One region of the Variovorax nivicola genome, then DNA from elsewhere that is predicted to be linked to it. Evidence: predicted binding sites of a transcription regulator. Region 1 holds the regulator's gene; each other region holds the start of a gene.

The links. Region 1 encodes sigma-54, which starts transcription at its own class of promoters, with help from an activator protein. Its sites were predicted from a motif close to TGGCANGNAANCTGCTTT; they were not measured.
Positions count from the first base shown of each region.
Region 2: glnA (type I glutamate--ammonia ligase) is a predicted target of sigma-54. The motif match lies at 5,766-5,783, and genes of this name have one in related genera.
Region 3: ACSFBF_RS18325 (pilin) is a predicted target of sigma-54. The motif match lies at 5,047-5,064, and genes of this name have one in related genera.
Region 4: ACSFBF_RS25130 (TorF family putative porin) is a predicted target of sigma-54. The motif match lies at 2,198-2,215, and genes of this name have one in related genera.

Region 1 is NZ_JBPJZK010000010.1:175,039-182,518, forward strand. Features, by position in the region: gene ACSFBF_RS30405 (phospholipase D family protein) at 1-564, opposite strand, end outside; gene rpoN (RNA polymerase factor sigma-54) at 575-2,176, opposite strand; gene lptB (LPS export ABC transporter ATP-binding protein) at 2,194-2,988, opposite strand; gene lptA (lipopolysaccharide transport periplasmic protein LptA) at 2,985-3,698, opposite strand; gene ACSFBF_RS30425 (thiol:disulfide interchange protein DsbA/DsbL) at 3,853-4,500, opposite strand; gene ACSFBF_RS30430 (SPOR domain-containing protein) at 4,643-5,407, opposite strand; gene argS (arginine--tRNA ligase) at 5,419-7,104, opposite strand; gene ACSFBF_RS30440 (hypothetical protein) at 7,236-7,480, shown strand, end outside.
Region 2 is NZ_JBPJZK010000005.1:488,790-496,269, reverse strand. Features, by position in the region: gene ACSFBF_RS22635 (patatin-like phospholipase family protein) at 1-773, opposite strand, end outside; gene ntrC (nitrogen regulation protein NR(I)) at 1,000-2,532, opposite strand; gene glnL (nitrogen regulation protein NR(II)) at 2,560-3,639, opposite strand; gene ACSFBF_RS22620 (hypothetical protein) at 3,642-4,151, opposite strand; gene glnA (type I glutamate--ammonia ligase) at 4,305-5,720, opposite strand; gene ACSFBF_RS22610 (competence/damage-inducible protein A) at 5,867-6,667, opposite strand; gene ACSFBF_RS22605 (EI24 domain-containing protein) at 6,664-7,480, opposite strand, start outside.
Region 3 is NZ_JBPJZK010000004.1:343,767-351,246, reverse strand. Features, by position in the region: gene ACSFBF_RS18350 (TerC family protein) at 1-221, shown strand, start outside; gene ACSFBF_RS18345 (Stp1/IreP family PP2C-type Ser/Thr phosphatase) at 250-1,059, shown strand; gene ACSFBF_RS18340 (FHA domain-containing protein) at 1,126-1,779, shown strand; gene ACSFBF_RS18335 (CHASE2 domain-containing protein) at 1,831-4,083, shown strand; gene ACSFBF_RS18330 (3',5'-cyclic-nucleotide phosphodiesterase) at 4,113-4,916, shown strand; gene ACSFBF_RS18325 (pilin) at 5,123-5,653, shown strand; gene ACSFBF_RS18320 (pilin) at 5,759-6,235, shown strand; gene ACSFBF_RS18315 (GspH/FimT family pseudopilin) at 6,962-7,450, shown strand.
Region 4 is NZ_JBPJZK010000006.1:308,157-315,636, reverse strand. Features, by position in the region: gene ACSFBF_RS25150 (helix-turn-helix domain-containing protein) at 534-725, opposite strand; gene ACSFBF_RS25145 (hypothetical protein) at 848-1,309, shown strand; gene ACSFBF_RS25140 (antitoxin VbhA family protein) at 1,352-1,573, shown strand; partial or broken gene ACSFBF_RS25135 (magnesium chelatase domain-containing protein) at 1,844-2,041, opposite strand; gene ACSFBF_RS25130 (TorF family putative porin) at 2,258-3,136, shown strand; gene glnK (P-II family nitrogen regulator) at 3,204-3,542, shown strand; gene ACSFBF_RS25120 (ammonium transporter) at 3,572-4,999, shown strand; gene ACSFBF_RS25115 (SMP-30/gluconolactonase/LRE family protein) at 5,194-6,126, shown strand; gene ACSFBF_RS25110 (FAD-linked oxidase C-terminal domain-containing protein) at 6,330-7,480, shown strand, end outside.

The DNA of each region.
Region 1 (7,480 bases):
CGCGCCGTCGGCGATGAACAGCTTGTTGTGCATGCGGCGGTTGACGCGGCTGAAGTCGAAGAGCGAGGCGCTGAAGCGCTTCAGCAGGCTGCCGCGCCCGGCCGGGAACGGGTTGAACAGGCGCAGCTCCACGTTGGGCGTGGCGGCGAGGCCGAGCAGCAGCTCGTCTTCGCCGGCGGTGTAGAGGTCGTCCATCAGCAGCCGCACGCGCACGCCGCGCTGGGCGGCGTCGCGCAGGGTGCGCAGCAGGTAGCGGCCGGTCTCGTCGTTCTCGATCTGGTAGTACTGCACGTCGAGCGTGCGCTGCGCGCGGCGGGCCAGCTGGATGCGGGTGTCGAAGGCGAAGTCGCCGCCGGGCATGAGGCGGAAGCCGCTCAGGTCGGGGTCGGGCTGCGAGGCCAGCGCGATCTTGCCGAGGGCGGTGTCGGCCGAGACGGCCATGGCCTTGGTGGGCGGTCGCGGCGCCTCGTCGGGCAATGTGGCGCAGCCGGCGAACAGCAAGACCGCCGCCATGACGAAAACCCAGTGCCCACAACGCGAAAGCGACAGCAGGCGACGGGTCATCGGTGGCTTTCTACAGGGCCTTGCGAAGGTTGGCGGGCGCGATGCGCAGCGCCTCGCGGTACTTGGCCACGGTGCGGCGCGCGCACTCGATGCCCTGCTCCTTCAGCATCTCGGAGATCTGGCTGTCCGACAGCGGCTTCTTGATGCTCTCCGAGCTGACGAACTGCTTGATCAGCGCGCGCACCGCGGTGCTCGACGCATTGCCGCCGGTCTCGGTACCCAGTGCCGAGCCGAAGAAGTACTTGAGCTCGACCGTGCCGAAGGGCGTGGCCATGTACTTGGCGGTGGTCACGCGCGAGATGGTCGATTCGTGCAGGCCCAGTTCGTCGGCAATCTCGCGCAGCACCAGCGGCCGCATCGCGAGTTCGCCGTGCACGAAGTAGCTCTTCTGCCGCTCGACGATGGCGTTGCTCACGCGCAGGATGGTGTCGAAGCGCTGCTGGATGTTCTTGATGAACCAGCGCGCCTCCTGCAGCCGCTGCGACAGCGCCTGACTGCCTTCGCCCTTGTGCGACTTGAGCGCGCCGGCGTAGATGTCGTGCACGCGCAGGCGTGGCATGACCTCGGGGTTCAGCATGACGCGGAACTTCACGTTGGTGCCGCGGCCCGTCTTGGTGACGATCACGTCGGGAATGACGATGTTGCGCTCGACGTCCACGAAGCGCCGGCCCGGCTTGGGCTCGAGCCGCGCAATGATCTGCAGCGCCGAGCGCACCAGTTCCTCATTGCTGCGGGTGAGCGTGGCCAGGCGCTTGAAGTCGCGGCGCGCAAGCAGCTCCATTGGCTGCTTGCAGATGGCAATGGCGATCTTGCGGACCAGCTCCTCTTGCTCGGTCTCGTCCTCGCGGGCCAGGGCGCGCAGCTGGATGCCCAGGCATTCGCCTAGGTCGCGCGCGCCGACGCCGGCGGGCTCCAGGCTCTGCAGCAGGCCGAGCGCCACCTGAAAGTGGTGCACGAGGTCGTCGAACTGGTCGTTGTCGTCGCCGGCCAGGCCCGAGGCCAGCGCGGGCAGCGAGTCTTCGAGGTAGCCGTCGTCGTTGAGCGATTCGATGAGAAAGCGCAGCGCGGCGCTGTCGTTTTCGTTCAGGCGCAGGCTCAGCGCCTGGCGGTGCAGGAAGGACTGCAGCGATTCCTGGCTGCGCGCGAGTTCGGTGGCGTCGGCGCGTTCGTCGTCGCCCAGGTTGTTCTGGCGCGCAGGCGCGTCGCTGCCCCATTCGCTGTCGTCGGGCGCCATGTCGACGGTGCCGTCGCCTTCCCAGTCGGGCTCGCGCTCGGCGATTTCGGCGGCGGGGCCGTCGGTGTCGGCCGTGGTGGTGGTGCTGGTTTCGGTGGAAGCAGTGGACGCGCTGGCGGCGGGCGAAGCGAAGTCGCTCTCGCCGTCGCCGCTATCACCGCCGTCATCGCGCGGTACCGGGGCATCGGCCGTGTCGAGCCCGAACTCCTCGCGCGCCGCTTCTTCCGCGGTGCGCTCGAGGAACGGGTTCTCGTCGAGCATCTGCTCCACCTCCTGGCTCAGTTCGAGCGTGGAGAGTTGGAGCAGCCTGATCGACTGCTGCAGCTGCGGCGTCAGCGCCAGATGCTGCGAGACGCGAAGGGATAGCCCTTGCTTCATGGGAACCGCTCCCGCCCTTACATGCGGAAGTGTTCGCCCAAGTACACCCTGCGTACTTCGGCGTTGTCGACGATCTCCGAGGGTGTGCCTTGTGCCAGCACATGCCCGTCGCTGATGATGAACGCGTGATCGCAGATGCCCAGCGTTTCACGCACGTTGTGGTCAGTGATGAGCACGCCGATGCCGCGCTCCTTCAGGAAACTGATGATCCGCTGGATTTCGATCACCGCGATCGGGTCGATGCCGGCGAAGGGCTCGTCCAGCAGGATGAAGCGTGGCTGCGTAGCCAGCGCGCGCGCAATTTCGACGCGGCGGCGCTCGCCGCCCGACAGCGCAAGCGCCGGCGAATCGCGCAGGTGGTCGACGCGCAGGTCGGCCAGCAGCTCGGCCAGGCGCTCGTCCATGTGCTGCTTCGACAACGGCGCCATCTTGCCGTTCGCGTCGGGCTCCATCTGGAGCTCGAGCACGGCGCGCACGTTTTCCTCGACCGTGAGCTTGCGGAAGATCGAGGCTTCCTGCGGCAGGTAGCTCAGGCCCATGCGGGCGCGGCGGTGGATCGGCATGTGGGCGATGGGCTCGCCGTCGATGGTGATGTCGCCCGCGTCGGCGCGCACCAGCCCCACGATCATGTAGAACGAGGTGGTCTTGCCCGCGCCGTTCGGCCCGAGCAACCCGACGACTTCGCCCTTTTGCACGTCGAGCGAGACGTCTTTCACGACCGTGCGGCTGCCGTAGCTCTTCTTCAGGCCGCGCGCGACCAGGCGGCTGCCCGGTGCGCCGTTGGCGTCCTGCGTTCCAGCGGTTTCGATCACTTGCGGGTTTCTCCCTGGTCACTGAGCGTGGTGCTCTGGCGCAGGCCCTTGCCTGGTGCCGGCGTGGGCGCTGGCGGCGGCGCCTTCGCGCCGGCCGGAGCCGAAGCACCGGCCGCCGGTGCGGTGGCGGCCTTGGGGGTCAGGATGGTCTTGACGCGCCCGCCCGGGGTGGACGCGTTGACGGCGGTGTTCGGCGGCACGGTGGAACCGTTGACCGTGTAGGTGTCGTTGCTCTGGTCGTAGACGATCAACGCGCCCTGGCTCTCGTCGTTCGGCGTGGCGCCGAGCAGGCGGCGCATGGTGGCGTTGCGGATGAACTTGACGTTGTCGGCGCGGCTGTCGTACTCGATGACTTCCGACTCGCCCTCGATCCACTCGTCGGGCGCATTGCGCTTCTGCTTGTAGTAGGCCCGCTTGCCCGGTGCCGCCGTGACCACGCCGTACTGGTAGCCCTCGGGGTCCTGGCGTACGTCCATGCGCGCGCCGCGGATGATGATCGTGCCCTTCGTAACGAGCACGTTACCGGTGAACACGCTGGTCTGCTTCAGGTCGTCGTAGCGCATCGAGTCCGACTCGATGTTCATCGGCTTGGTGCGGTCGGCGGTCTCGGCCAGGGCGCCCGAGGCAAGGCCGGCCAGCAACAGCGCGCCGGCGGCCAAGCGGCCGATGCGACGGAGGAAGGGAGTGGTGGGGTGAGAGTGCAATGTCATAGAGGCACGAAACTTGCTCGGCATTGTATGCGGCTGATTGCGTCAGCCCCGCACGCACAGATGAAAAAGCCCGCCGATGCGGGCTTGACTTTCTTCCTGGATTCCTTCCGGGAACACCGCGGAACCGGCTCCGCCGGGCCGCGATCTTGGGGGGTCAGCCCTTCTTCGCTTCGCCGATCAGATAGTTCACGACCTGAAGCACTTTGGTCATGTTGCCGGCGGTTTCGCCGTCCACATACCAGCGGCCGGCCACGGCCATTGCCGGCACGCCAGCCACCTTGTAGGCGTCGGTCATTTGCGAGGCGCGCTTGGCCTTGCTGGCCACGCCGAAGGAAGTGAAGGTTTCCTTGAACTTGGCGCCGTCCAGGCCGTTGGCGGTGGCCCAGGCAATGATGTTGGCGTCGCCGTTCACGTTCTGGCGCTGCGCGTGGATCGCGTTGAACACCTTCGGCTGATATTCGTCGACCTTGCCCATGGCTTCGAGCGCGTAGTACAGGCGCTGCTTGGCTTCGACGTCGTTGCCCACGAAAGGCACCGGGATGCGGCGGAAAGCAACTTCCTTGGGCACCGTCTTGATCCAGGCTTCCAGCGCCGGCTCGAAGTCGTTGCAATGTGGGCAGTTGTACGAGAAGAACTCGACCACCTCGATCTTGCCGGCGGGCGCGTCGACCGGCACGCGCTTGTCGAGCACCAGGTACTCGGTGCCGGCCTTGGGTGCACGCGCCTGGGCGTGGGCCGGGTTGGCGGCCAGGGACAGCAGCCCGAGCGAAGTGGCGGCCAGCGAAAAGTCACGACGTTTCATTGAAAGAGCTCTCCAGTTGTTACGGCAGACTGAGCCGGCGCGCGGCGGGGAGTTCCCCCGTGTCCGGCGCGCCCGAGGCAGTGGATGGTGGCGGCAAACACCGCGCGGCGAAGCTTAGGGGCTATTTGTGTCGGCTGCCGGGTCAGCGCTGCACACGAACCAGGGCCGAATCCATGCCGCCGCCGTCGAGCCGCTCCTTGAGGCGGTCGGCGTCGTCCTTCTTGTTGAAGGGGCCGGCGCGCACGCGGTAGACGGTGCGGCCCGCCTGCTCGCGCTCGGTGACCTTGGCCTCGACGCCCATCAGCGACAGCTTGGCGCGCTGCGCCTCGGCGTCGTCGGTGGTGCGGAAGGCGCCGGCCTGCACGAAGTACATGAACGGATCGGGGCCCGAACTGCTGCTGCCGGCGTTGCTGTTGCTGCTCGGTGCGGCCGACGCGGTGGTCGTGCTGCCGGAGCTGGCACCGCCGCCCGAGCGCGCCCGGGCCAGGTCGCCCAGCGGATCGTTCGACGGCGGCAGGGCGTTGGCTTCGGCCGGCACCGGCGCCGTGCGAGGCGGCTTGGGCGCCACCACCACGGGCACCGGCGGTGCGGTCGTGGGTGGTGCGGTGACCGGGGCCACGGCGGTAGTTGCCGGCTCGCCGGTGACGGGGTTAACCGGGCCGGTGGGTGCGGGCGCCGGCTTGGCGGCGCCTGCCTTGCCGGCCAGCGGCGCGTTCGGGTCCCAATCGCGGTTCTTGCGGGCTTCGGCCTCGTCCTGCTCGGCGCCGCCGCGCTGCGTCTTGGTCACGAACGGGATCGGCACCTTGGTCACGTAGACCGCGATGCCCAGCGCGACGCCCAGGCCGAGCACCAGCCCGATGATCAGGCCGATGACGATGTTGCCGCGTTGTCTGGTTGTCTTCTTCATGGTGAGGAGGTTCACATCTTGCTCGGCGCACTGACGCCGAGAATCGCGAGGCCATTGTGCAGCACCTGCGCGGTCGCGGCGACCAGCGCCAGGCGGGCCAGCTTGACCTTTTCGTCGTCGACCAGGATGCGCTCGGCGTCGTAGTAGCTGTGGTAGCTGGCGGCCAGCTCGCGCAGGTAGAACGTGACGTCGTGCGGGGCGAAGTCCTTCGACGCAGCCGTCAGCATGGCCGGGTACTTGGCCAGCAGCAGCATCAGCGCCTGGGCGGCCGGGCTTTCGAGCGGCGACAGGTCGACGTCCTTGAGCGTGGCGGCGTCGCCGCCCCAGCCGGCCAGCACCGAGCAGATGCGCGCATGCGCGTACTGCACGTAATAAACCGGGTTGTCGTTGTTTTTCGTCACCGCGAGGTCGACGTCGAAGGTGTATTCGGTGTCGGGCTTGCGGCTGAGCAGGAAGAAGCGGATGGCGTCGGTGCTGGTCCACTCGATCAGGTCGCGCAGCGTGACGTAGCTGCCGGCGCGCTTGCTGATCTTGACCTCTTCGCCACCCTTCATCACGCGCACCATGGTGTGCAGCACGTAGTCGGGGTAGCCCTGGGGAATGCCTTCGCCCGCCGCCTGCAGGCCGGCGCGCACTCGGGCGATGGTGCCGTGGTGGTCGGTGCCCTGGATGTTGATGACCTTGTGGAAGCCGCGCTCCCACTTGGCGATGTGGTACGCCACGTCGGGTACGAAGTACGTGTACGTACCGTCCTGCTTCTTCATCACGCGGTCTTTGTCGTCGCCGTAGTCGGTCGACTTCAGCCACAGCGCGCCGTCTTGTTCGTAGGTCTTGCCAGCGGCCACGAGCTTCTGCACCGCGGCTTCGACGCGGCCGCTGGTGTAGAGGCTGGACTCCAGGTAGTACTGGTCGAAATGCACGCGGAAGGCCTGCAGGTCCAGGTCTTGCTCGCGGCGCAGATAGGCCACGGCGAACTCGCGGATCGCGTCGAGGTCGTCGATGTCGCCGCTGGCGGTGACTTCGCGGTCTTCCGACTTGACGGTCTTCTTCGCCTTGAAGTCTTCGGCGATGTCGGCGATGTAGTCGCCGTTATAGGCCGGGGCCTTCTCGCCGCTGGGCCATTCGGCGTCGCCGGGCTTGAAGCCACGGGCGCGCAGCTGCGTGCTGGTGGCCAGCGTCTGGATCTGCACGCCGGCGTCGTTGTAGTAGTACTCGCGCCAAACGCTTTCGCCCTGCGAGGCGCGCAGGTTGCAGATGGCGTCGCCCAGCGCGGCCTGGCGGCCGTGGCCGACGTGCAACGGGCCGGTCGGGTTGGCAGAGACGAACTCGACCAGCACCTTCTCGCCGGTGGCCGGCTGCTGCCCGAAAGTATTCCCGGCCGACAGCACCTCGCGCACGATCTGCTGCTTGGCCGTCGTCTTCAGGCGGATGTTGAGAAAGCCGGGGCCGGCGATCTCGATGGCCTCGACCCATTGGCCGAAAGCGGGGGTGGCGAGCAGCGCAGCGCTCAGTTGCTCGGCCAGTTCGCGGGGCTTGCGCCCCAGCGGTTTGGCGAGCTGCATGGCGGCCGTGCTGGCGAAATCGCCATGCGCAGCCACCTTGGGTGACTCGAACGCGGCTTTGGAGCCAGCGCCGGGCGAGAAGGATTCGAGCGTGTTCGCGAGCGCCGCGAGCAGCTCCTGTTTGACCAATAGCATCCGGGAATTTTACCGGGGGCAAACCCGAGAGCAGTTGACGATGGTCATCCGATCCCTGTCTTCGCCCGTTACGATGGTCTGCCCCGAGGCGGGGAACCTGTCACAACTCAACCTTGCGAGGACACATCACCATGAAGAAGCTCCTTTCCCTGGTCGCACTGGGCCTTTGCCTTTCCTTCGGCGCCGCACAGGCTCAAGACAAGGCCGCCACCCCGGCACCAGCCCCCGCCGCCGCTGCTGCACCCGCTGCCGCCGCCGGCGCAAGCTGCGAAACCAAGGCTGTGGACAAGAACGGCAAGGCACTGGCAGGCGCGGCCAAGGCCAGCTCCATCAAGAAGTGCGAGAAAGACACCAAGGCTGCAGCGGCTCCCGCCTG
Region 2 (7,480 bases), on a different contig from region 1:
TCGCTGAACGGCCACAGCCAATGCGTGACGCCCCAGTCCAGCGGATTCGACACGGCGCTGGGCGGCACGCCCACCGGATTGACGCCGGTGCCCAGCGACAACATCACGATGTCCGACGGGGCGCTGGCGTAGCCCTGGTAGATCGCTTCCACGATCGCTGTCATCGAGGGGTTGTTGGCGAAGGTGCCGCCGTCGGCGAAGTAGCCGAAGTCGCCCATCTGGTACGGCGGGAAGTACGTCGGCGCGGCCGAGGTGGCCAGCGCGGCGTCCACCATGCTGATGCCGCGGTAGGCGTTGCTCGGGCCGTTGGAGATGGTGCACGGCTCCCAGCTGTTCACGCTCGCATCCCACAGCCGCGCGGAGTTGACGGTCACGAAGCGGCTCGCCGACGACAGCGCGCCCGTACCCACGAGATTCTGGGCGACGGTCTGCAAGCCAGTGTTGACGTACTGGCACTTGAAGATGCCCGGGCCGCTGCCCAGCAGGTCTTCCGCCGACTGCGCCGGCGCCCGGTCCTGCTGCTTGGCTTGCGCGTCCAGCAACCAGCCGTTGGGCTCGAAGATCTTGGAGCCATCGTTCTGGTAGGTGTTGACGATGTCGTCGATGCTCACGTTGTTCACCAGGCCCAGCGAGATCAGGCCACCGGTGGAAGTACCGGCGAAACCGTCCGTGTTCTGGACGATGCCGAAGCTCTTGTCCAGGTCCTGGATCAGCAGCGCCGTGATGACGCCGCGGATGCCGCCGCCGTCGCAGCAGAGAATCTTGAAAGACATGGCTACGCTCCTTGCTCGAGTGGATAGTGCCCACAGCGCGCGGGCCTGTGCTGTGGCTTCATCCGGCGTGAAACGCGTCGGCGGATGCCCCTTGGTCTCAGGCCGGAATGTGAGTCAATTGGTGAAGCAGCGCATCACTTGAACGAGGGAGGTGCAACTTTTCTGCACCTGCACAGCCGGCCAGGATAGGTCCAGCCGGTAATAAAAAAGGCCCCAAGGGGGCCTTTTATTCGATGCCGAGTTCCTGGATCTTCCGGGTGATGGTGTTGCGCCCGATCCCCAGTTTCTGCGCGGCCTCGATGCGGCGGCCACGCGTGTTGGCCAGGGCCGTGAGGATCAGCCTCGACTCGAAGCGGCGCGAAAGCACGTCCCACACATCGGTGCGGCCGGCTGCCAGCAGCGCCTGAGCTTCGTGCTCCAGACCGCTCTCCCAGCTGCTCACACCCGCGTGGGCTTCGGCGGGCTCGGAGACAGCGTGCGCCGGCGCCGATTCGCTGCCTGCAACTGGCAGCGACGCCACGGGCTGGGCCACTGCGATCGGCGCGGCGGCCACGGCTTCAGGCACGTGGTGGGCCTCAGCGCCTGCACCGACGGCCATCACCTCGGGCGGCAGGTCTTTCGCTTCGATCAACTGGGCCGGCGCCATCACGGTCAGCCAGTGGCAGATGTTCTCGAGCTGGCGCACGTTGCCCGGGAAGCCGAAGGCCGCGAGCTTGGCCAGCGCCGCATCGGAAATGCGCTTGGGCTCGACGCCCAGCTGACGCGCGCTCACCTGCAGGAAGTGGCGCGTGAGCGCGGGCACGTCCTCACCGCGTTCGCGCAGTGCCGGCAGGCGCAGACGGATCACGTTGAGGCGGTGGAACAAGTCTTCGCGGAAGCCGCCGAGCTTGACGCGCTGCTCCAGGTCCTGGTGGGTCGCCGCGATGACGCGCACGTTGGCCTTGACCGAGTTGTGGCCGCCCACGCGGTAGAAATGCCCATCGCTCAGCACGCGCAGCAGGCGCGTCTGCAGGTCGAAGGGCATGTCGCCGATTTCATCAAGGAAGAGCGTGCCGCCCTCGGCCTGCTCGAAGCGGCCGCGGCGCATGGTCTGCGCGCCGGTAAAGGCACCGCGCTCGTGGCCGAAGAGTTCGCTCTCCAGCAGGTCCTTGGGGATGGCGGCGGTGTTGATGGCAACGAAGGGGCCGTTGGCGCGCGGCGAGTGCTTGTGCAGCGCGCGCGCCACCAGTTCCTTGCCCGAGCCCGATTCGCCGGTAATGAGCACCGTGACGTTGCTCTGCGAAAGCCGGCCGATGGCACGGAACACATCCTGCATTGCAGGCGCCTGGCCGAGCATTTCGGGCGCGGCGACCATGCGTTCTTCGGCGACTTCCTCGCGCTGGCTTTCATCGACGGCGCGGCGGATGAGCTCGACCGCGCGCGGCAGGTCGAAGGGCTTGGGCAGGTATTCGAAGGCACCGCCCTGGAAGGCCGAGACGGCGCTGTCGAGGTCGGAGAAGGCCGTCATGATGATGACGGGCAGGCCGGGGTGCTTGGCCTTGATCTTGTCGAGCAGGTCGAGCCCGGAACCGCCGGGCATGCGGATGTCGCTCACCAGAACCTGGGGACCTTGCTGATCGTCGTCGGCGGCCTGTTCGAGTGCGGCGAGCACCTCGCGCGTGTTGGTGAAACTGCGCGTGGGCAGGTCTTCGCGCAATAGAGCCTTCTCGAGCACGAAGCGAATCGATTGGTCGTCATCAACTATCCAGATCGGCTTCATGCATCTCCTCTGTTGCCGGTGGCTGCGCTAGGGCAGCGGTATCAATATCTTGAAATCGGTTCGGCCCGGGACGCTGTCGCACTCGATCACGCCGTGATGCTGTTGCACAAAAGTTTGCGCGAGCGTCAATCCCAGCCCTGTCCCGCCTTCCCTGCCCGACACCAGCGGATAGAAGATACGGTCCTTGATCGTGTCCGGCACACCCGGTCCATTGTCGATTACATGCAATTCCAGTGCCAGTCGATACCACTGCTTGTTGAAGATCACCTGGCGGGCTATGCGCGTCTTGAAAGTGATCTGCGCGTCGCCGGCCGCGCGGCGCTCGGTCAGGGCCTGCGCCGCGTTGTGCGTGATGTTGAGCGTGGCCTGGATGAGCTGCTCGCGGTCGCCGCGGAACTCGGGGATGGACACGTCGAAATCGCGCTCGATGTGCAGGTCGCGCGGAAACTCCGCGAGGATGACCGAGCGCACGCGCTCGCACACCTCGTGGATGTTGACGTCGCCCACCACGTGCGGGCGGCGGTGCGGCGCCAATAGCCGGTCGACCAGCGTCTGCAGCCGGTCGGCCTCGTGGATGATGACCTGGGTGTATTCGATGAGGTCGCGCGATTCGACCTCCATCTGCAGCAACTGCGCCGCGCCGCGGATGCCGCCGAGCGGGTTCTTGATCTCGTGCGCGAGATTGCGGATGAGTTCCTTGTTGGCCTGCGCCTGGTCGATGAGGCGCTCTTCGCGGTCTTGCCGCACCTGCTGCTCGAGCGGCGACATCTCGATGATGAGTTCGCCCTTCTTGTCGCCCTGCGCGAGCGTGACCTGCACGGGCATCAGCTCGTGGTTGACGCGGCGCAGGAAGGCTTCGTAGCGCAGCGTTGCAAAGTCGTTGCTGCTCGCGCCGTCGATGGCCGTGCGCAGCACCTGCGGCTCATGAAAGCATGCGCCGAACTGCGAACCTTCGAGGGTGCGGCGCGAGGTGCCCAGTGCGTCTTCGAGGCCTGCGTTGGCAAACAGCACGGAGCCGTTGCTGTTGACCACCGCGATCAGCGTGGACAGCAGGTCGAAGGACTGGAAGCGCGGATTGGCGCCGGTCGCCTTCTTCCCGAACACCATGACTACTGCGGCTGCTGCTTGTTCGGCAGACGGGCGATTTCACGGCGGATGCCGGCGATGTCGCTCTCGTTGCGCGCCAGCTCGGCCTTCATTTCGGCGACGCGGTCCAGGTACTTCTGGTAGTTGCGGCCTTCGCTGCCCTGCTTCTCGGGCTCGCCGTTGTTGTATTCCTTCTGCAGCTCGGCCTGGCGCGCCTCGGCCTTCTTGAGCTCGGACTCGAGCACAGAGCGGGCCTCGCCGTCACGGGCACGCTGGTCGACGCCTTCGACGCGCGGGCTGCCCGCCGGTGCACGCGCCGCGGAGGAGCCGCCGGACGACGCGGAGCCACCGCCCGAAGACTTGGTGCCTTGCACGACCGTGACGTTGCCGCCTTCCATGACCTTGCAGCCCTTTTGCTGCGCGATGGTGGCGTTGTTGGTGTACTCGTTGCCGCAACGCCAGACGCGCTCCTGCGCGAGCGCCGGAAGCGCGATCAATGAACCGGCCAGGAAAATGAGAGAAGCAGTCTTCATGTGTATCGGTGGAGGGCGGCGACAAAGGTGCATTTTCGTGCAATTCGATGCCACCAGTGACAAGATGTTCCACTCCATTGAAAAAGGACGGCCGTGGCCGTCCTTTTTCATTACATCCCCGCCAATGGATTGGTGAGGCTGTACTTCTCGCGATTACAGCGAGTAGTACATGTCGAACTCGACCGGATGGGTCGCCATGCGGAAGCGCGTGACTTCCTGCATCTTCAGATCGATGTACGCGTCGATGTAGGCATCGGTGAACACGCCGCCCTTGGTCAGGAACGCACGGTCCTTGTCCAGGTATTCCAGGGCCTGGTCGAGGCTGTGGCAGACGGTCGGGATCAGCGCGTCTTCTTCCGGCGGCAGGTGGTACAGGTCCTTGCTGGCGGCTTCGCCCGGATGGATCTTGTTTTCCACGCCGTCAAGACCGGCCATCAGCAGCGCGGCGAAGCCGAGGTACGGGTTCATCAGCGGATCGGGGAAGCGCGCTTCGACGCGGCGGCCCTTCGGGTTGGCCACGAACGGGATGCGGATCGAGGCCGAGCGGTTCTTGGCCGAGTAGGCCAGCTTCACCGGGGCTTCGAAGCCGGGCACCAGGCGCTTGTAGCTGTTGGTGCCGGGGTTCGTGATGGCATTCAGGGCACGGGCGTGCTTGATGATGCCGCCGATGTAGTGCAGGGCGAAGTCCGAGAGGCCTGCATAGCCGTCGCCGGCGAACAGGTTCTTGCCGTCCTTCCAGACCGACTGGTGCACGTGCATGCCGGAACCGTTGTCGCCGACGATGGGCTTGGGCATGAAGGTGGCGGTCTTGCCGTAGGCGTGGGCCACGTTGTGGATCACGTACTTCTGCAGCTGGACCCAGTCGGCGCGCTGGACCAGCGTGCTGAACTTGGTGCCGAGTTCCATCTGGCCAGCATTGGCCACTTCATGGTGATGCACTTCGACCGGGATGCCGAGCGATTCGAGCACCAGGCACATTTCCGAGCGCATGTCCTGGAAGCTGTCGACCGGGGGAACCGGGAAATAGCCGCCCTTGACTGCCGGACGATGGCCGGTGTTGCCGTGCTCGTATTCCTTGTCGGTGTTCCACGAGGCTTCTTCGGAGTCGATCTTCACGAAGCAGCCCGACATGTCGTTCTTCCAGCGGACGCCGTCGAACACGAAGAATTCGGGTTCCGGACCGAAGAAGGCGGTGTCGCCCAGGCCAGAGGCCTTCATGTACGCCTCGGCGCGCTTGGCGAGCGAACGCGGATCGCGCTCGTAGGCCTTGCCGTCGGCGGGGTCGATCACGTCGCAGGTCAGGATCAGCGTCGTTTCTTCGAAGAAGGGGTCGATGTTGGCGGTGTTCGGGTCGGGCATGAGCTGCATGTCCGAAGCTTCGATCCCCTTCCAGCCGGCGATGGACGAGCCGTCGAATGCGTGGCCCGAGGTGAATTTGTCTTCATCGAATGCCGAGACCGGCACGGTCACGTGCTGCTCTTTGCCACGGGTGTCGGTGAAGCGGAAGTCGACGAACTTGACCTCGTTTTCCTTGACGAGCTTGAGTACATCGGCGACGGTCTTTGCCATCAGTTTCTCCTGAGTTGGATGGTGGTTAGGAATACAGGGACGAGGGATGCAGTTTCTGTGCCATTGTCACCTCACTCGATGAGGCTTTAGTGGCCGCCGCAAACCCCAAATGAAAGCGGAATTTCACCAAATTGGTGCGTTCAACGTTAACGCACCAATTCTGGACCAAGCTTGGCATCAAAGGTGTGCAACCCTTCGATCAGCTGGACATAGGCGGCATCGAGCCGGCCGGGGTCGCCCTTGACGCCCAGCTCGATGTGGCGGCCGTATTCGGGGTGATCGACGCTGGGCAGGCTGAACACCTTGATGCCGGCGTGGGTGGCCTCGATGGCCTGCATGAGCGGCGTCAGCGTGGCTTCCATGGCACCGAAAACGATCACGGACTTCTCGGCGACGGCGTTGCAGGTAAACAGTTCGACGTAACGGCCGTCGAGCACAGACTCGATCATCGGCCAGGCCATGACCGGAAAGCCCGGCACGAAGTGCACGTCACCGAAGCTGAAACCCGGGATCTTGTTGTACGGGTTGTAGATGAGCGTAGCGCCCTGCGGAAACACGCCCATGTTGAGCCGGTGCACGTTGTCGGACCGGTCTGGCTCGTAGGGCACGCCCTGCTCGCGCGCGGTGTCCTGCATGCGCTCGCGGATCAGCAGCTCGGCCTCGGGGTGCAGCGCCAGCGGCACGCCCAGCGCCTTGGCAGCGCACTGGCGGGTGTGGTCGTCGGGCGTGGCGCCGATGCCGCCGGTCGAGAAGACGATGTCGCCCGAGGCGAAGGCGCGCGCCAGCGCGGCCGTGATGCGCGCGGGCTCGTCGCCCACGTACTCGGCCCAGCTGAGCTGCAGGCCGCGCGCGGCGAGCAGCTCGATGACCTTGGCCATGTGCTTGTCGGCCCGCTTGCCGGAAAGGATCTCGTCGCCGACGACGATGAGACCGAATGCGCGTGTCATGGTGAACCCCATTGGGAAAGAGCGGCCTTGCTGGCTTGCTCGGCCTCGAGGGCCGGTGTTGTGCCGTTGGCGGCCGATGCCTCGGCCACCGCGCGCTGGGCACGCAGCTGCGCGAGCGCGTCGAGGCAGTAGTGAGCGAACCAGAGCGCCGAGAAGGCGAAGACCAGTGTGTAAATCCAGATGGCGATCGGCACCAGCACGAAGAAGGCGGCGGCGAACAGCAGGCCCGATGCCCAGACGATGCTGGGCGCTGCGCCCAGATAGCCGCACAGCACGCCGATGCACAGCAGCGGCAACCGGTGCGCGCGCAGCAGCGCGGCGCGCTCCTCGGGGCTGGCGTGCTCGGCCAGCGCATCGAAGCTCATCACGCGGTAGGTGAGCCAGCCCCAGATCAGCGGCGGCAGGATCAGCACCAGCGGCGGAATGAGCCACAGCGGCATCGACACCACGAGGGCGATCAGCGCCAGGATGGTGACGCCGAGCGAACGCGCAACGCTGCCGAGGAACGAAGCGCCCTTTTTCTGTTCGAGCGAGGGAAAGCGCCGCTCGCCCACGAGCTTGGTCAGCGCAGGCGCCATGAAGCCGGCCACGATCAGCAGGCAAACCACCACGATCAGCGGCGTGGCGGCGAACACCACGACCAGGGATGCCAGCGCAGAAGTGACGTCACCCGAGAAAAGACGGCCGATCCAGGCCCAGAAGCTCGACAGCAGCGGCCAGGCGTCGAGCGCGCCGCGTGTCCAGGTCACGGCGGAGTCCCAGTAGAAATAACCGAGCCCCGCGGCCAGCACCACCATCAACCCCAAAGGGAGC
Region 3 (7,480 bases), on a different contig from region 1:
CGCTCATGATCAAGCTCATGGAACGTTTCCCGATCATCGTCATGCTGGGCGCCGCGCTGATCGGCTGGGTCGGCGGCGAAACCATCGTGCAAGACGCGGTGCTGCGCGACACGCTGGCGGCCAACCCCTGGTTGCACTACGCGGCTGCTGCCGCAGGTGCGTTGTTCGTCGTGGCCGGTGGCCGCCTGATGCAACGGCGCGCACGCGCCGCTGCGCACTGAGTTTTCGAGAAGTCGGCACTGACAAACCATGGCGAGTGTCGGCGTTTCCCTGTTCTCCACCCGTCCTTCGCTGACCTGGGAATTTGCCGCCCTGACCGACGTCGGGCGGATGCGCGCCCATAACGAAGACGCCGTGCATGTGGACTCCGCCCTCGGGTTGGCCCTGCTGGCCGACGGCATGGGCGGCTACAAGGGGGGCGAAGTGGCGAGCGCGATGGCTGTCTCGCTGATGCACGCCAGTTTCGGCCGGTGGTTCGCCCAGGCCGGGATGCAGGCGCCGACCCGGGTGGTCCGGCGGGCGCTGCAGGCGGCCACGGACGAGGCCAACAGCTCGATCCTGCATGCCGGCATGACCAACCACGAACTGCAGGGCATGGGAACGACCCTGGTGCTGGCGGCCTTCCGGCCGCAGCGCGTGCTGGTTGGCCACATCGGCGATTCGCGGTGCTACCGGGTGCGCAACAACAAGCTGGAGCTGCTCACCCGCGACCACTCGCTACGGCAGCAGCAGCTCGACGCTGGCGCCATCACCGCCGAGGAAGCCCTGAATTCGCCCACCCGCAATCTCGTGACGCGCGCCGTGGGCGTGGAGGCCCAAGTCTTGCTGGAGATGCACGAACACAGCGCAAGACCGGGCGATCTCTATATGCTTTGCTCCGACGGGCTCAGCGAGATGGTTTCGGATGAGCAGCTTTTCACGCTTCTAGGACACGATGTCGGGCTTCAGAAAAAAGCATCACTTTTGGTTTCAATTGCCAATGACAATGGTGGACGGGACAACATCTCGGTTGTCCTGGCCAGCGCGAGCGTTGCAGAAGCGCCTCGTGCGGCCAAGTAGCAGGCCCTGGCGGCAATCCGCCAATGTGCTTGCCGTCGTTCAAGCTCTGGATTCGGGGAGTCGGCAATGCCGAAGATGATCATCTCGGTCGATGGCGTTGTCATCGGGCAAGTGGCGCTTGCCAAGGAACGCACGACGCTGGGACGCCGTGCCTACAACGACATCGTGATCGACAATCTGGCGGTCAGCGGCGAGCATGCCGTGCTGCACATGAGCGGTGGCGAAGTCGAAATTGAAGATCTCAACAGCACCAACGGCACCTACGTCAATGCGCTCGCCATCCAGAAGCAGGCGCTCAAGGACAACGATGTCATCGAGGTCGGTGGCTGCCGCATCCATTTTCGCGCGCGCAGCGAACTGGCAGCCGGCACCGGCTCGGTCCGCTCCCCGTCGGCCGAGTACCCCTCGGGGTCCATGCCGCTGTCGTCGGCGCCAACGGAGTCCGGCGCGTTGGTCGAACTCGGCATTCCGGTGCTGCGCGTGCTCTCCGGCGCCAACGAGGGGCAGGACGTGGCCCTGCAGAAGGTCGTCACCACCATCGGCAAGCCCGGTATCGCGGTGGCCGTGGTCACGCGCCGCCGGCAGGGCTACGTGGCCGCGGGCGTCGAAGGCAACGTCACGCTCAACGGCCTGCAGCTCGGCGCCGAGGCGGTTGCGCTGCAGGAGCGCGACGTTCTCGAGCTGGGCGGCGCCACGCGCATGCAGTTCGTGCGCATCTGAGCAGCTTTTTCTCCTGACCTGCCGCGGCAGCGTCCGCACGGATGCAGCGCCGTGAGGGAGCTGCGGCGGCACTGGCCGCGCATCGCCATCACCTTGCTGCCCGTGTTGCTGGCGCTGGCGCATGCCACCGGCGCCTGGCAGCTGACCGCGATTGAACGCCTTGACCGGCTGATCTACGACATCCGCCTGCGCGCCACCATGCCGGGCACGCCCGATGCGCGGGTGGTGATCGTCGATGTCGACGACGCCAGCCTGGCGCGCCAGGGCCAATGGCCCTGGGCCCGCGACAAGATCGCCCGCCTCACCACGGAACTGATGACCCGCCAGCAGGCGGCCGTGCTCGGCTTCGACGTCATGTTTCTCGAGCCAGACCGCAGCTCGGGCCTCGACAGGCTGCGGGAGATGGCGAGCGGGCCGCTAGGCAACGTGCCAGGCCTGGCCGCCGAAGTCGAGAGACTTGCGCCCGCCCTCGACAACGACGCTACCTTCGCCACGGCGCTGAGCGGCCGGCGCGTGGCACTGGGCTACTACTTCACGCGGACCGAGGCGCCGAGCGCCAAGGGGCAGTTGCCTGCCGCGCCCCTGCTGCTGGCGGGGGCCTTCCCCCCGGGCGGCGTTTACGGCACGAACTGGAACGGCTTCGGCGCCAGCCTGCCGGCGCTGGCCCAGGCCGCGCCGGCTGCGGGTTTCCTGAACACACTGGTCGGTGCCAACGGCGACGGCGTCATTCGCAGCGTGCCGCTCATCGCCCGCTACGAGGGCGACAAGGCGCAGCCGGGTTACTACGAGTCGCTGGGGCTCGCCGTCTACCGCCTCGCGAACGGATCGCCGCCCGTGCAGCCGGCCTTTGCGCCCGGCGGTGCCACGCCGCAACTCGAATCGCTGAGAGTGGGCCGCCTGCGCATTCCGGTCGACGGCACGGGCAGCATGCACGTGCCGTTTCGCGGCCCCGGCGGTGCGGATGGCGGATCGTTCCGCTACGTGCCCGCTGCCGACGTGCTTGAGGGCCGGCTCAGGCCGGGCGAATTGAAGGACAAGATCGTGCTTCTGGGCGCCACGGCCCCCGGGTTGCAGGATCTGCGCGCTACGCCCGTCGAGGCCGCGTTTCCGGGTGTGGAAGTGCACGCCAACGTCGTCTCCGCCCTGCTCGACCATCGCCTGCTCACCGTGCCCGACTACGCGGTGGGATACGAGGTGCTGCTTGTCGGTGTGACGGGGCTCGTACTGGCCTTCGGACTGTCGTTGCTGTCGGCACCGCGCGCCCTGCTGCTGGCGGCGGGGACGATCGCCGCGCTGATCGGCCTCAATGCATGGCTCTACACGAGCCACAGCCTCGTGCTGCCCTTGGCGTCGGCGCTGGCGATGGCAGCGCTTGCCTTCGTGTTCAACATGAGCTGGGGCTATTTCGTCGAATCGCGCGCGCGGCGCGGCCTGGTGCGGCTCTTCGGTACCTACGTGCCGCCACAGCTCGTCAACGAGATGATGGCGCACCCCGGGCGCTACAGCATGCGCGCCGAGAGCAAGCCCATGACCGTGATGTTCTGCGACATGCGCGACTTCACCCGCTTGTCGGAGCAGATGGCACCGGCCGAGCTGCAGGCCTTTCTCAACACCGTCTTCAGCCGGCTCACCAACGTCATCAGCGCGCACCGCGGCACCATCGACAAATACATGGGCGACTGCGTCATGGCCTTCTGGGGTGCGCCCATCGACACGCCCGACCACGCCACGCTCGCCGTACGGGCCGCGCTCGACATGGCCGACGCCGTGCACGACATCAACCGCATTCACCGCGCCAGCGGCCGGCCCGAAATCAGCGTGGGCATCGGCATCAACAGCGGCCTGATGAGCGTGGGCGACATGGGCTCCGCCGCGCGCCGCAGCTATACCGTGGTCGGCGACGCGGTCAACCTCGCATCCCGCCTCGAGGGCCTGAGCGGACACTACGGCGTGGAAGTCGTGGCCAGCGGCGCCACCCGCGAACTGGCGCCCGACTACATCTGGCAGGAACTCGACAGCGTGCGCGTCAAGGGAAAGGCACAAGCCGTTGCCGTTTTTACGCCTCTGGCCGCACGCACACCCGAGGCGGTGGCGCAGACCCAGCAACTGCTCGACCGCTGGAGCGAAGTTCTCGCGGCCTACCGCCGGCAGGACTGGGCGATGGGCCGAAACTTGCTGGCCCCCCTGCTCGCCGCAGATGCCAAAAAAGTCCTTTACCAGCTCTACGCCCAGCGTTTAGCCTCGATGGCGTTGCGACCGCAAGACCCTGATTGGGATGGCGCAACCCGGTTCGAAACCAAATGACGACAGACACATACAAGGGGTCTCTCACAATGCAGGTTCGTGTGCTGGGTTGCTCAGGCGCCATCGCCAAAGACTGCCGCACCACCTCTTTCCTGGTCGACACGGACCTGCTCGTCGATGCGGGCACGGGGGTCGGAGACCTCACGCTCGATGAAATGGTCCGCATCGACGACGTCGTGCTCACCCACAGCCACCTCGACCACATCGCTGCGCTCCCCTTGATGCTCGACGCCGTGGGCAGCCGCCGCAAGCGGCCGCTGCGCGTGCATGCGCTGAGGGCCACCATCGACGCGCTGCGGGCGCATGTGTTCAACAACGTCATCTGGCCGGATTTCGAGAGCATTCCTAGCCTCGAGGCGCCATTCGTGAGCTTCCACGTCATCGCGGTTGGGCAATTGCTGCCGCTGGGCAGCCGCGAGCCCAAGCTGGTCGAGGTGCTGCCTGCGGTTCATACGGTGCCGGCGTGCGGCTTTGCCGTGCGGCGGGCCGAAGGCGGCGCCCATTGGGTATTCAGCGGGGACACCGAGCGCAACGCGCCCTTCTGGGAGCGGGTGAATGCGATCGACGTGGCGATGCTGGTAATCGAAACAGCCTTCAGTAGCCGCGAGCAGGCGCTGGCCGAGCGCAGCCTGCACTTGTCGCCTGCGGTGCTGGCTGACGAGTTGGCGCACATCGGGCCGGGGAAGCAATACCCGATCTACATCACCCACACCAAGCCCACTGAAACCGACGAGATCATGAGCCAGATCGAGGCGCTGATGGACGAGCAGGTGGCGGGGCTGGCGCAGCGGGATATTCGTTGGCTGAAGGCGGATGGGATTCTGACTTGCTGACGGTGGGTGATGCGCTGGCATGACAAATTTGTCACTGCGTGTAGCGTTTGCAAGCGAATCGTGTCACATCATGTAACGCCAAAGTGGGTAAAAGTGACGTGTTCGGTCAGCGGGAGGCTCTGGGGGCGGGTGGCACAGATGCTGCGGAAGGTACCTCGCTCCGGGCAGGTTCCCGGGCGTAACAACCAACCTGGAGTTAGTTAAACATGAACCGTCGTACTCTCGCCCGCCGCGCACAGGCCGGCTTTACCCTTATCGAACTGATGATCGTGGTCGCGATCATCGGCATCTTGGCCGCTATCGCGATTCCCCAGTACCAAACCTACGTTGCTAAGTCGCAAGTGCAACGCGTCGTTTCGGAGTCTGGCGCTCTCAAAACTGCTATCGAGGCTTGCTTGCTTGATGGAAAGGTCGCAGTCGGTAACCCGACCACTGCCACCAACTGTGATCCGCAAGCTACTGGTTCCAATCTGCAAGTGACCGGTGGCAATGCCGCCCCCACAATTGCCACGACCTGGGCAACCGCAGGTTCTGGCGTTCCGGCTGTGACCCTGTCGGCTACTGCTGCATCGACGATTGTTGCGTCGTTCGGCAACAGCGCAGCAACTGTGCTGAAGACCACTCCTGGCACGATTACGTGGAGCCGTTCGCTTGAAGGCACTTGGACTTGTGTTGCCGCGAACGTCGATGCGAAGTACACGACCTCGGCTTGCCCGCTCGCTGCCGCTGCTCCTTAATTTCAGCGCTACTGAATCAGAAGCCGCCTTCGGGCGGCTTTTTTTGTACCCAAAACAATCTTGACATTGCTTATGAGTACCTCAAGCACAAAAGCTCTCGGCTTCATGCTGATCGAATTGATGGTTGTGGTTGCGGTCATTGGCATCCTCGCGGCGATTGCTGTCCCTCAATACTCAACCTACATCTTCCGGGCGCAAGTTCAACGCGTAGTAGGCGAATCGGGATCTATCAAATCCGCGGTAGAAGCCTGCTTGTTGAACGGCAAGACGAATGTTGGAAACCCGGCTGTTTCCGGCAACTGTGATCCTCAAGCGACTGGTTCAAGCCTCCAGGAGACCTCAGGCAACGCAGCGCCGACGATTGCCGAGACGTGGTCAACGACGGGCAGCGGTGTCCCCCAAGTCTCCCTGTCCACCACCGTCTCCTCAACGATCGTGGCGACATTCGGAAATCTCGCAGGAACTCCACTGCAGGGAACAACAGCAGGAACCATCACGTGGACTCGCGACTTGCATGGATACTGGAGCTGCAAGGCCGCCAACATCGATGCCAAGTACGTTTCAGCGGCGTGCCCGCTGTAATGGACGGCCAGTCCCGGTCCAGGAGGCACAGGCAAAATCGCCTGAATGAGTTTCTTCGCAACGTGCGCCAACGCTGACGACACTGCTAAGCAAAATTCGGGATCAGGCTCTGATACGCGAAATTCGATCTGGATTCAACTTGCTTGGATTCTTGGGCCCAGTAATTTCCAAGATGCGGCCCATCCGTAGGCGGCCATGAGAAGGTCGATTCACTCTGAGGTCCGACTCCGGAGCTTGACATTTTTATGGGCGGAATGAGCGCAGCGCGCTTGCTCTGCGATGGCTTCATGACATGCTTTGGTGACATACATACGCGCCATTGGCACGTATCGAATGCAGCCGCCATCTGAGCGGATCTGCGCCAGCGGCTCTGCCAACATGGGTGCATCGCTAGTGATGTTGTCCGTCACCTCGATGCTTCGAATCTCTGCGGTCTGCGCGACCTTGCGCCACTGACGTTGATTTCTCGCCTACTCAGCGTCGCGGCTTCGTTGGCCAGTCTGCATCGACTTATAGCAACGCCGGACGGGCCAACCTGCTAATTGCAGCCGGTGCGCTTCTCGGACGCCTGCTTGCCAAAGCTATGAGAAGCCTGCATTTCTGACAAACGGTCGCTCCAGGAAGGCGAGCGGCCTTCAGGTCGGTAACAGTTGAATGTACAAACATTACCTTCGGAAACGAAGTTCAACTAATTCTGACACCCAAGGTCGATAGCTCCTGCGCCCAATGAAAAAACTAACTTTGTCACCGCAGAGGCAGAAAGGCTTCACGCTGATCGAGATGATGGTCGTTGTTGCCTTGGTGGCTATTTTGGCTGCGCTGGCGATGCCGTCGTTCACGACCATGATCGCCAATCAACGGGTGACTTCTGCAACGCAGGAGTTGCAGACCCTGTTCCAGTTCGCTCGTGCAGAGGGTGTTTACAAGCGCACGCAAAGCACCGTCACCGCGACGGGGCAGAAGTGGGAAGCCAAGGTGGGAGCGCAGGTGCTGCGCGACGCCACGCTGTCCGATGTTGTCAGCGTTGAGCCCAGTTCTTCCGGCGGCGTGATCTTCGAGGTCTCGGGCCAGGCCCGACCTGCTGCCGCCGGTAGCACCTCCTACACAGTGTCAGTTTCCGCGACCAACGCAACGCGCGTGCAGTGCCTCAGCGTGACCCGCGCGGGCTTGGTACGGCTGATGCCAAGTGTGGCAGCTGGGCAATCCTGCCCTTGAGGCCCGGCATTTTTGTCACGGTTTCTTCCC
Region 4 (7,480 bases), on a different contig from region 1:
GTCCGAAAGCTGCTGCGCCGGCTGCCCTGCAAACCCCGGATCGTAAATTCGCACGCCAAAGCTGTCCGTTTCTTGCGGGCGCGAAGTCAAATCAGCTGGATATAGAGCCTCTGTCGATTGTGAATCCATACGTCAACTCGCGCCTTGAGCGCCACACGTGGTCAGCTTGACGCTAGCCAGCAGTGCTCTGGGCCAACGAAGACCGCTGTGATGGGGCGCCGAATTCGACGCCGATTGGGCTCCAAGGCATGGCCTCCCCGCCATGCAGCTTTGGCTCAAATTGCGCGAGCATGGCCGACAAGTTCGGAACGCTAGGGTTGCCTTTTCGGCCGGCTCGGGAGGGGGGCGATTTCGGATCAGAGTCAGAAGGGGTCATTTGAGGCCGTTCGTTGCATCTAGTCGAGCCCCCGTGCGTATGCAATGGGCTGCTATTGACGAAATCTTTCTGGGGCACATGGCGTCTGGCCCCGATGAGCTACGTTTGGCTGGCAGCGCCCAATGCAGCAGTCTCGTGTCTGTGCGCTGAGTAAGAACTAGAGCCTGGCCTCAGCGGTCAATTCGGCAACAGATATCCCGATTCCTGCTGCAATTTGAACTATCGTCATCACACCAGGATTTTGCAGCCCTCGCTCGATGCTGCTCATGTAGGAGCGCTCAACGTGGCTGCGATGCGCGAGCTCTTCCTGGGAGATGCCCCGTGCTTTACGTGTCGAACGGATAGCCATCCCAAGCGCCACGAGCGCAGGATCCAGCGCGTGTTTGGGCGAGGGGACAGGCATGGACAAAATGGTCCTGCCATGCGTACGATTAAACCACGGACGATCTTCCACAAAAAGCGAGAGGCCCTATGTTTCGCGTTCAAGAGCAGTTCGAGCTCGTCAACTCCGCGCTCAGCGCCATAGCGCCCGGAGTTCAGCATTTCCATCTTGTCGAGCAGGTCTTTGAGGTTCCGCTTTGGCTCGTCAAGGTGCGTCCGTCCACCTCTTCTATCGTGGAGCGAGGTCGCTGGAACTGCTACCTGGCCACCCGCGCGGCCGACGCATGCGGAATCGTGCTGAGCGGGCAATGGGCACAGTCCCGAGTGCACGTCCTTCTACCGGGCTATATGACCATTGACGGTATGCCCACACTGGCTCGATGTGATGCGCTGTGGGAGTGCTGCGCAGTCGACAAGCAGGGACAAATCAGCTGGCTGTTTGAAACCGATCGTGGCCCGTTCATTGATCCCCAAGATGAAAAGATCTCCCTGAGCAACGTTAGCAAGACGCTACGCTGGAAAGACTTTGGGAATGATCGTGCAGTGCTCTAGCCCTAAAAAGGTGCGAGTCTGTCGAAACCAGGGGAAACGAATATGAGCACGAAGGCAGAGCGTCGATTCGCGATAACCCAGGCTCTCGCGAACACTCGCATTGAGGGCCATAGGCCGACCGCAGAATTTCTTTCGGATTGCGAGAGTGTGATCGACGGGCGCATGACCTATATCGAGGCCATTCAAGCGAGCTTGTCGCGCGTCATGGATTCGCCGGATGCAACTCAAGCCGGAGGACCTACTTCGGTGCCTGACGGCAGTTGATTGTGATGAGCGAACTCCGAGAGCTTCTTTGGAGTTTTGTGTGTGCACAAGGTTGAACATGAGTACATCGCTCAACCGGGGGGGCCTCCGGCGGCCTGGCAGGGGCCTGAAGAAATAAAAAAATCAGTCAGACCGATTCAACTGGGCGGCTCGCACAGAGAAATTCGGCGCCTCCGTGCTGCATGGCCCACACGTCAAAAGCGCAATGAGATGAGCCTGGCAGCTACGGCTATCTGACTCACTTTGATTGAAAGTCTCTTGACTACATCTGATGCGCTTGTTATTTGGAAACTCCAGCCCCGCGTTCTGGAGCGCCGAGCGAACCCGTTCGCGCGCCTCCTTGACCTCGGTTTCCACCAGCCCGACCAGCGTGAAGCTGGGCAAACCGTTCGCCAGATGCACCTCGACAGTGACACTGGCCGCTTCCAGGCCCAGCAAGGCGCGGCTCTGCACCAAAGACAATCCCATTCTTCTCCCTCTCCCCAAGATGGTGCGCCCATCTTTGACATACCCGCGGTGGTGCGGCGCACCAGACAACTGCAACCACTCGCAACAGACGTTGTAACGATTTGGCTCTCAACCAAGGCAGGGGCGAGGGTGGTTATGACCGGTATTCGTGCAGTTTGGCACGCTCCCTGCTTTGAGCCCCACAGGTCCAACAACACACTTGCGAGGAGTTCCCTGATGACGCACCGTACCGCCGCCCAGGCGCTGATCGTTCTGGCCGCTGCATTGACCGCTTCGGGCGCAGCCTTGGCGCAGACAGCAACGACGGATGCCGCAGCAGCACCGGCAGCCGCTCCCGCCCCGAATCTCACGGGCAACGTGTCCCTCACCACGAACTACAAGTTCCGTGGCCAGGATCAGGACATGATCGGCAAGAACGACTACGCCAAGACCAAGGGCTTCAAGCCCGCCATCCAGGGCGGCCTGGACTACGCCTTCGGCGACAGCGGCTTCTACGTTGGTAACTGGAACTCCAGCGTCAACTGGCTCAAGGGCAACAGCATCGAGAGCGACATCTACGGCGGCTACAAGTTCAAGGCCGGCCCGCTGGACATGGACGTCGGCGCACTCACCTACATCTACCCGGGCAACTCCGCGGGCAACACCACCGAGCTGTACGTTGCGGGCACCTACGCCAACGAAACCCTCGGTTCGTTTACCGCCAAGTACTCGCACACCGTGTCCAAGGACTACTTCGGCTACGCGGGCAACAAGGCCGGCTCGGGCCTGAAGGGCACCAACACCGGCTACCTGAACCTGTCGTACAGCAAGGAAATCGTGCCCAAGGTCACGCTGAAGGCGGCCGTGGGCTACACGAACATGTCCAGCGACATCCGCAGCCTGGGCTACAAGAGCTATGTCGACTACAACGTCGGTGCGAGCTACGACTTCGGCAACGGCCTGTCGCTGACCGGCTCGGTGCAGGGCGCCAACAAGAAGAGCTCGTACCTCGCGGTGGCCAACCCGGGCGTCGACCTGGGCTTCGGCACCTTCGGCCAGACGACCTACTCGCCGAACAAGGCGCGCTTCATCCTTACGCTGACGAAGACGCTCTGATCCATACAACAACGAGGTGCGGCCCAAGCTGCCGCACCATTCCATTTCCATCCGAAGGAGAAAACTCATGAAGCTGGTCACAGCCATCATCAAACCGTTCAAGCTCGATGAGGTGCGCGAAGCACTGTCGGCCATCGGCGTGCAGGGGATTACCGTCACGGAGGTCAAGGGCTTCGGTCGCCAGAAGGGCCACACCGAGCTCTACCGCGGCGCGGAGTACGTGGTCGACTTCCTGCCCAAGGTCAAGATCGAAGCGGCCGTCTCCGACGACCTGGTCGATCGCGTGATCGAGGCCGTCGAAGGCGCGGCACGCACCGGCAAGATCGGCGACGGCAAGATCTTTGTCTACAACCTCGAACAAGTCGTGCGCATCCGCACCGGCGAAACGGGCCGCGAAGCCCTCTGATCGAGTCCAGGCCCGAAAGAACAACGATTATGAAAAAACTGCTTGTCTCTCTTGCGCTCGGCTTGAGCGTGTTGGCTGCCGGTACTGCCGGCTTCGCGCAAACCCCCGCTGCGGCCACGGCCGAAGCACCGGCCGCGTCGGCATCGGCCCCCGCGGCCGCGCCCGCTGCTGCAGCCGCCCCGGCTGCCGCCGCCGACGCAGCTCCCGCGGCGCCTGCCGCCGCACCCGCCCCGAAGATCGACTCCGGCGACACCGCCTGGATGCTGACTTCGACGCTTCTCGTGATCCTGATGACCATTCCCGGCCTCGCGCTGTTCTATGGCGGCCTGGGCCGCTCGAAGAACATGCTGTCGGTGCTGATGCAGGTCTTCGTGATCTTCTCGCTGATCAGCATCCTGTGGGCCATCTACGGCTACAGCCTGGCCTTCTCTGGTGACGGCAACTTCTTCGGAGGATTCGACAAGATCTTCATGAAGGGCATCACGCAGGAGACCTTCGGTGCGCTGACCACGATTCCCGAATACGTGTTCGTCGCCTTCCAGGGCACCTTCGCGGCCATCACCGTGGCGCTGATCGTCGGCGCGTTCGCAGAGCGTGCCAAGTTCTCGGCCGTGCTGCTGTTCTCGGTGCTGTGGTTCACCTTCAGCTACGTGCCGATCGCCCACATCGTGTGGGGCGGCGGCCTGCTGGGCAAGGACGGCGCACTCGACTTCGCAGGCGGCACTGTGGTGCACATCAACGCCGGTGTGGCCGGCCTGGTTGGTGCCTACATGGTCGGCAAGCGCGTCGGCTACGGCAAGGAAGCGTTCACGCCTCACTCGCTCACGCTCACCATGGTCGGCGCTTCGCTGCTGTGGGTCGGCTGGTTCGGCTTCAACGCCGGCTCGGCTGGTGCTGCCAACGCCGTTGCTGGCCTGGCCTTCATCAACACGGTGCTCGCCACCGCTGCCGCGGCACTGTCGTGGATCCTGGGTGAAAGCCTGCACAAGGGCAAGGCCTCGATGCTGGGCGCTGCGTCCGGTGCCGTTGCCGGCCTCGTGGCCGTCACGCCTGCCGCCGGTTTCATCGGCCCGATGGGTTCGATCGTGCTGGGCCTGCTGGCCGGCCTGATCTGCCTGTGGGGCGTGGGCGGCCTGAAGCGCATGCTCGGTGCCGACGACGCGTTCGACGTGTTCGGCGTGCACGGCGTGGGCGGTATCCTGGGTGCCATCCTGACCGGCGTGTTCGCGGCCAAGGGCCTCGGCGGCACCGGCGGCGCAACGCCCGACACCTTCGCGATGGGCGCACAGGTCTGGATCCAGGTCAAGAGCGTGGCGCTCACCGTCGTGTGGTCCGGCGTGGTTGCCTTCATCGCCTACAAGATCGCCGACCTGACCCTCGGCCTGCGTGTGTCGGAAGAAGAAGAGCGCGAAGGCCTCGACATCTCGTCGCACGGCGAAACGGCTTACAACCGCTGATCTGCTCTGGCCGGGTTGCCTTCGGGCAGCCCCGCCACTGAAACGACCACCACCACCACCTTTTACAAGAACAATTCTTCGTAACGAGTTTTTCAAGCGAGGTCTCCTTTGGATGTTCAGCCCGCAAGCGCTCTGGCGCCAGCGGGCTTTTTTTTGCCCTTTGCCGCGATGGCCGGGGGCACAATCGCGACACCATGTGGACCTCCCTCGAAGACAGCCTCTGCGAACTCGGCGAGTCGCCGTTCTGGCACCCCCAGGAACGCGCTCTCTACTGGCTCGACATTCCCGGCCGCGCCGTGCTGCGTACCCGCGGCGACATCGGCTCTCCAAACGCGAAGGTCGAGCGATGGCCGCTGTCCACCGAGCCCGGCTGCATGGCGCCCGCGCGCAGCGGCGGCTTCGTGATCGCGCTGCGCGACGGCATCTACCGTGCGCGCGAGTGGGGCGGCGAACTGGTCGCAATGGCGCGCGTGGAGCACGACGTGCGCACCATGCGCTTCAACGACGGCAAGTGCGACGCGCTCGGCCGCTTCTGGGGCGGTTCGCTCAACGAAGCCAAGGACCGCGCCAACGCCGCGCTCTATTGCTTCGATGCACGCCCCGACACCGACATCTCGCCCACGCTGACGCAGATGGCCAACGAGTCCACCACCGCCAACGGCCTGGCTTTCTCGCCCGATGCCCGCACCCTCTACTGGGCCGACACCGCTGCGCACGTGGTGTGCGCGTGGGACTGGGACGCCGAAGGCAACTCGCTCTCGCACGCCCGCGTGTTCCACCAGTTCGACGCCAAGCCCGAGGGCTGGACGCCCGATGCGCCGCTGGGCTACCAAGGCCGCCCCGACGGCGCGACCATCGACGCGCAGGGCCACTACTGGGTTGCGATGTTCGAAGGCGCGCAACTGCTGCGCTTTGCACCTTCAGGCAAGATCGTGGCTTCCGTTCCCGTGCCTGTTCAATGCCCGACCATGCCCTGTTTCGGCGGTGATGATCTGAAGACACTCTTCGTCACCAGCGGCCGCAAGGGCCGGCCTGCCGCCGAGATCGAGCGCCTCCCCGCCTCGGGCACGGTGATCTCGATGCGCGTCGATACGCCCGGGTTGCCGGTCAGCTTCTTCGAGGACTAGGTGAGTCGTTGATCGGCCAGCACAACGACTGCGCCCATGTGCGAATGGCACCGGGTACTCCCCGCAGCGAAATAAAGGAGGAGGTCGAAGGCCGGGGGACATTCGCGGAGGGGAGTACCCGGTGTCATTCGCACGCACCCTGAATAGCTAGAGTACGGTAAACACCAGAGACATCCCGCGAGCAGAAGAAAAGAGGTCGCCGCATGAACGCGCCGCTCACCCCCACACAAAACGATTCGCTACAGAAAACAGAACGCCAGTCGCAGGTAGTGCGCGCACTGCAGGCCCATCTGCCAGCCCACGCCCTGATCTGGCACGCAGAAGACACCACCCCCTACGAGTGCGACGGCCTCACCGCCTACCGCGCCCGCCCGCTCGTGGTGGCCCTGCCCGAAACCGAGGCACAAGTGGCCGCCGTGCTCAAGACCTGCCACCAGCTCGGCGTGCCCGTGGTGGCGCGCGGCGCGGGCACCGGGCTCTCGGGCGGCGCCATGCCGCACACCATGGGCGTGACGATGTCGCTCGCCAAGTTCAACCGCATCCTGAAGATCGATCCGGTGAGCCGCACGGCCGTGGTTCAGTGTGGCGTGCGCAACCTCGCCATCAGCGAAGCGGCCGCGCCCTTCAACCTCTACTACGCGCCCGATCCGTCGAGCCAGATCGCCTGCACCATCGGCGGCAACGTGGCCGAGAACTCGGGCGGCGTGCACTGCCTGAAGTACGGGCTGACGCTGCACAACGTGCTGCGCGTGCGCGGCTTCACTGCCGAAGGCGAGCCCATCGAGTTCGGCGGCGAGGCGCTCGACGCGCCGGGGCTCGACTTGCTCGCGCTCGTCATCGGCAGCGAAGGCATGCTGGCCGTGACCACCGAAGTCACCGTCAAGCTCGTGCCCAAGCCGCAGCTGGCGCGCTGCATCATGGCCAGCTTCGACGACGTGCGCAAAGCGGGCGACGCAGTGGCCGCGGTGATCGCGGCCGGCATCATCCCCGCGGGGCTGGAGATGATGGACAAGCCCATGACCGCTGCGGTCGAAGACTTCGTACGCGCGGGCTACGACCTCGACGCCGCCGCCATCCTGCTGTGCGAATCCGACGGCACGCCCGAAGAGGTGGAAGAAGAAATCGGCCGCATGACCGCCGTGCTGCGCGGCTGCGGCGCCACCGCCATCGCGGTGAGCAGCAGCGAGGAAGAGCGCATGAAGTTCTGGAGCGGGCGCAAGAACGCCTTCCCCGCCTCGGGCCGCATCAGCCCCGACTACATGTGCCTCGACTCGACCATTCCGCGCAAGCGCCTGGCCGACATCCTTCTGGCCATCCAGGAGATGGAGAAAAAGTACAACCTGCGCTGCTGCAA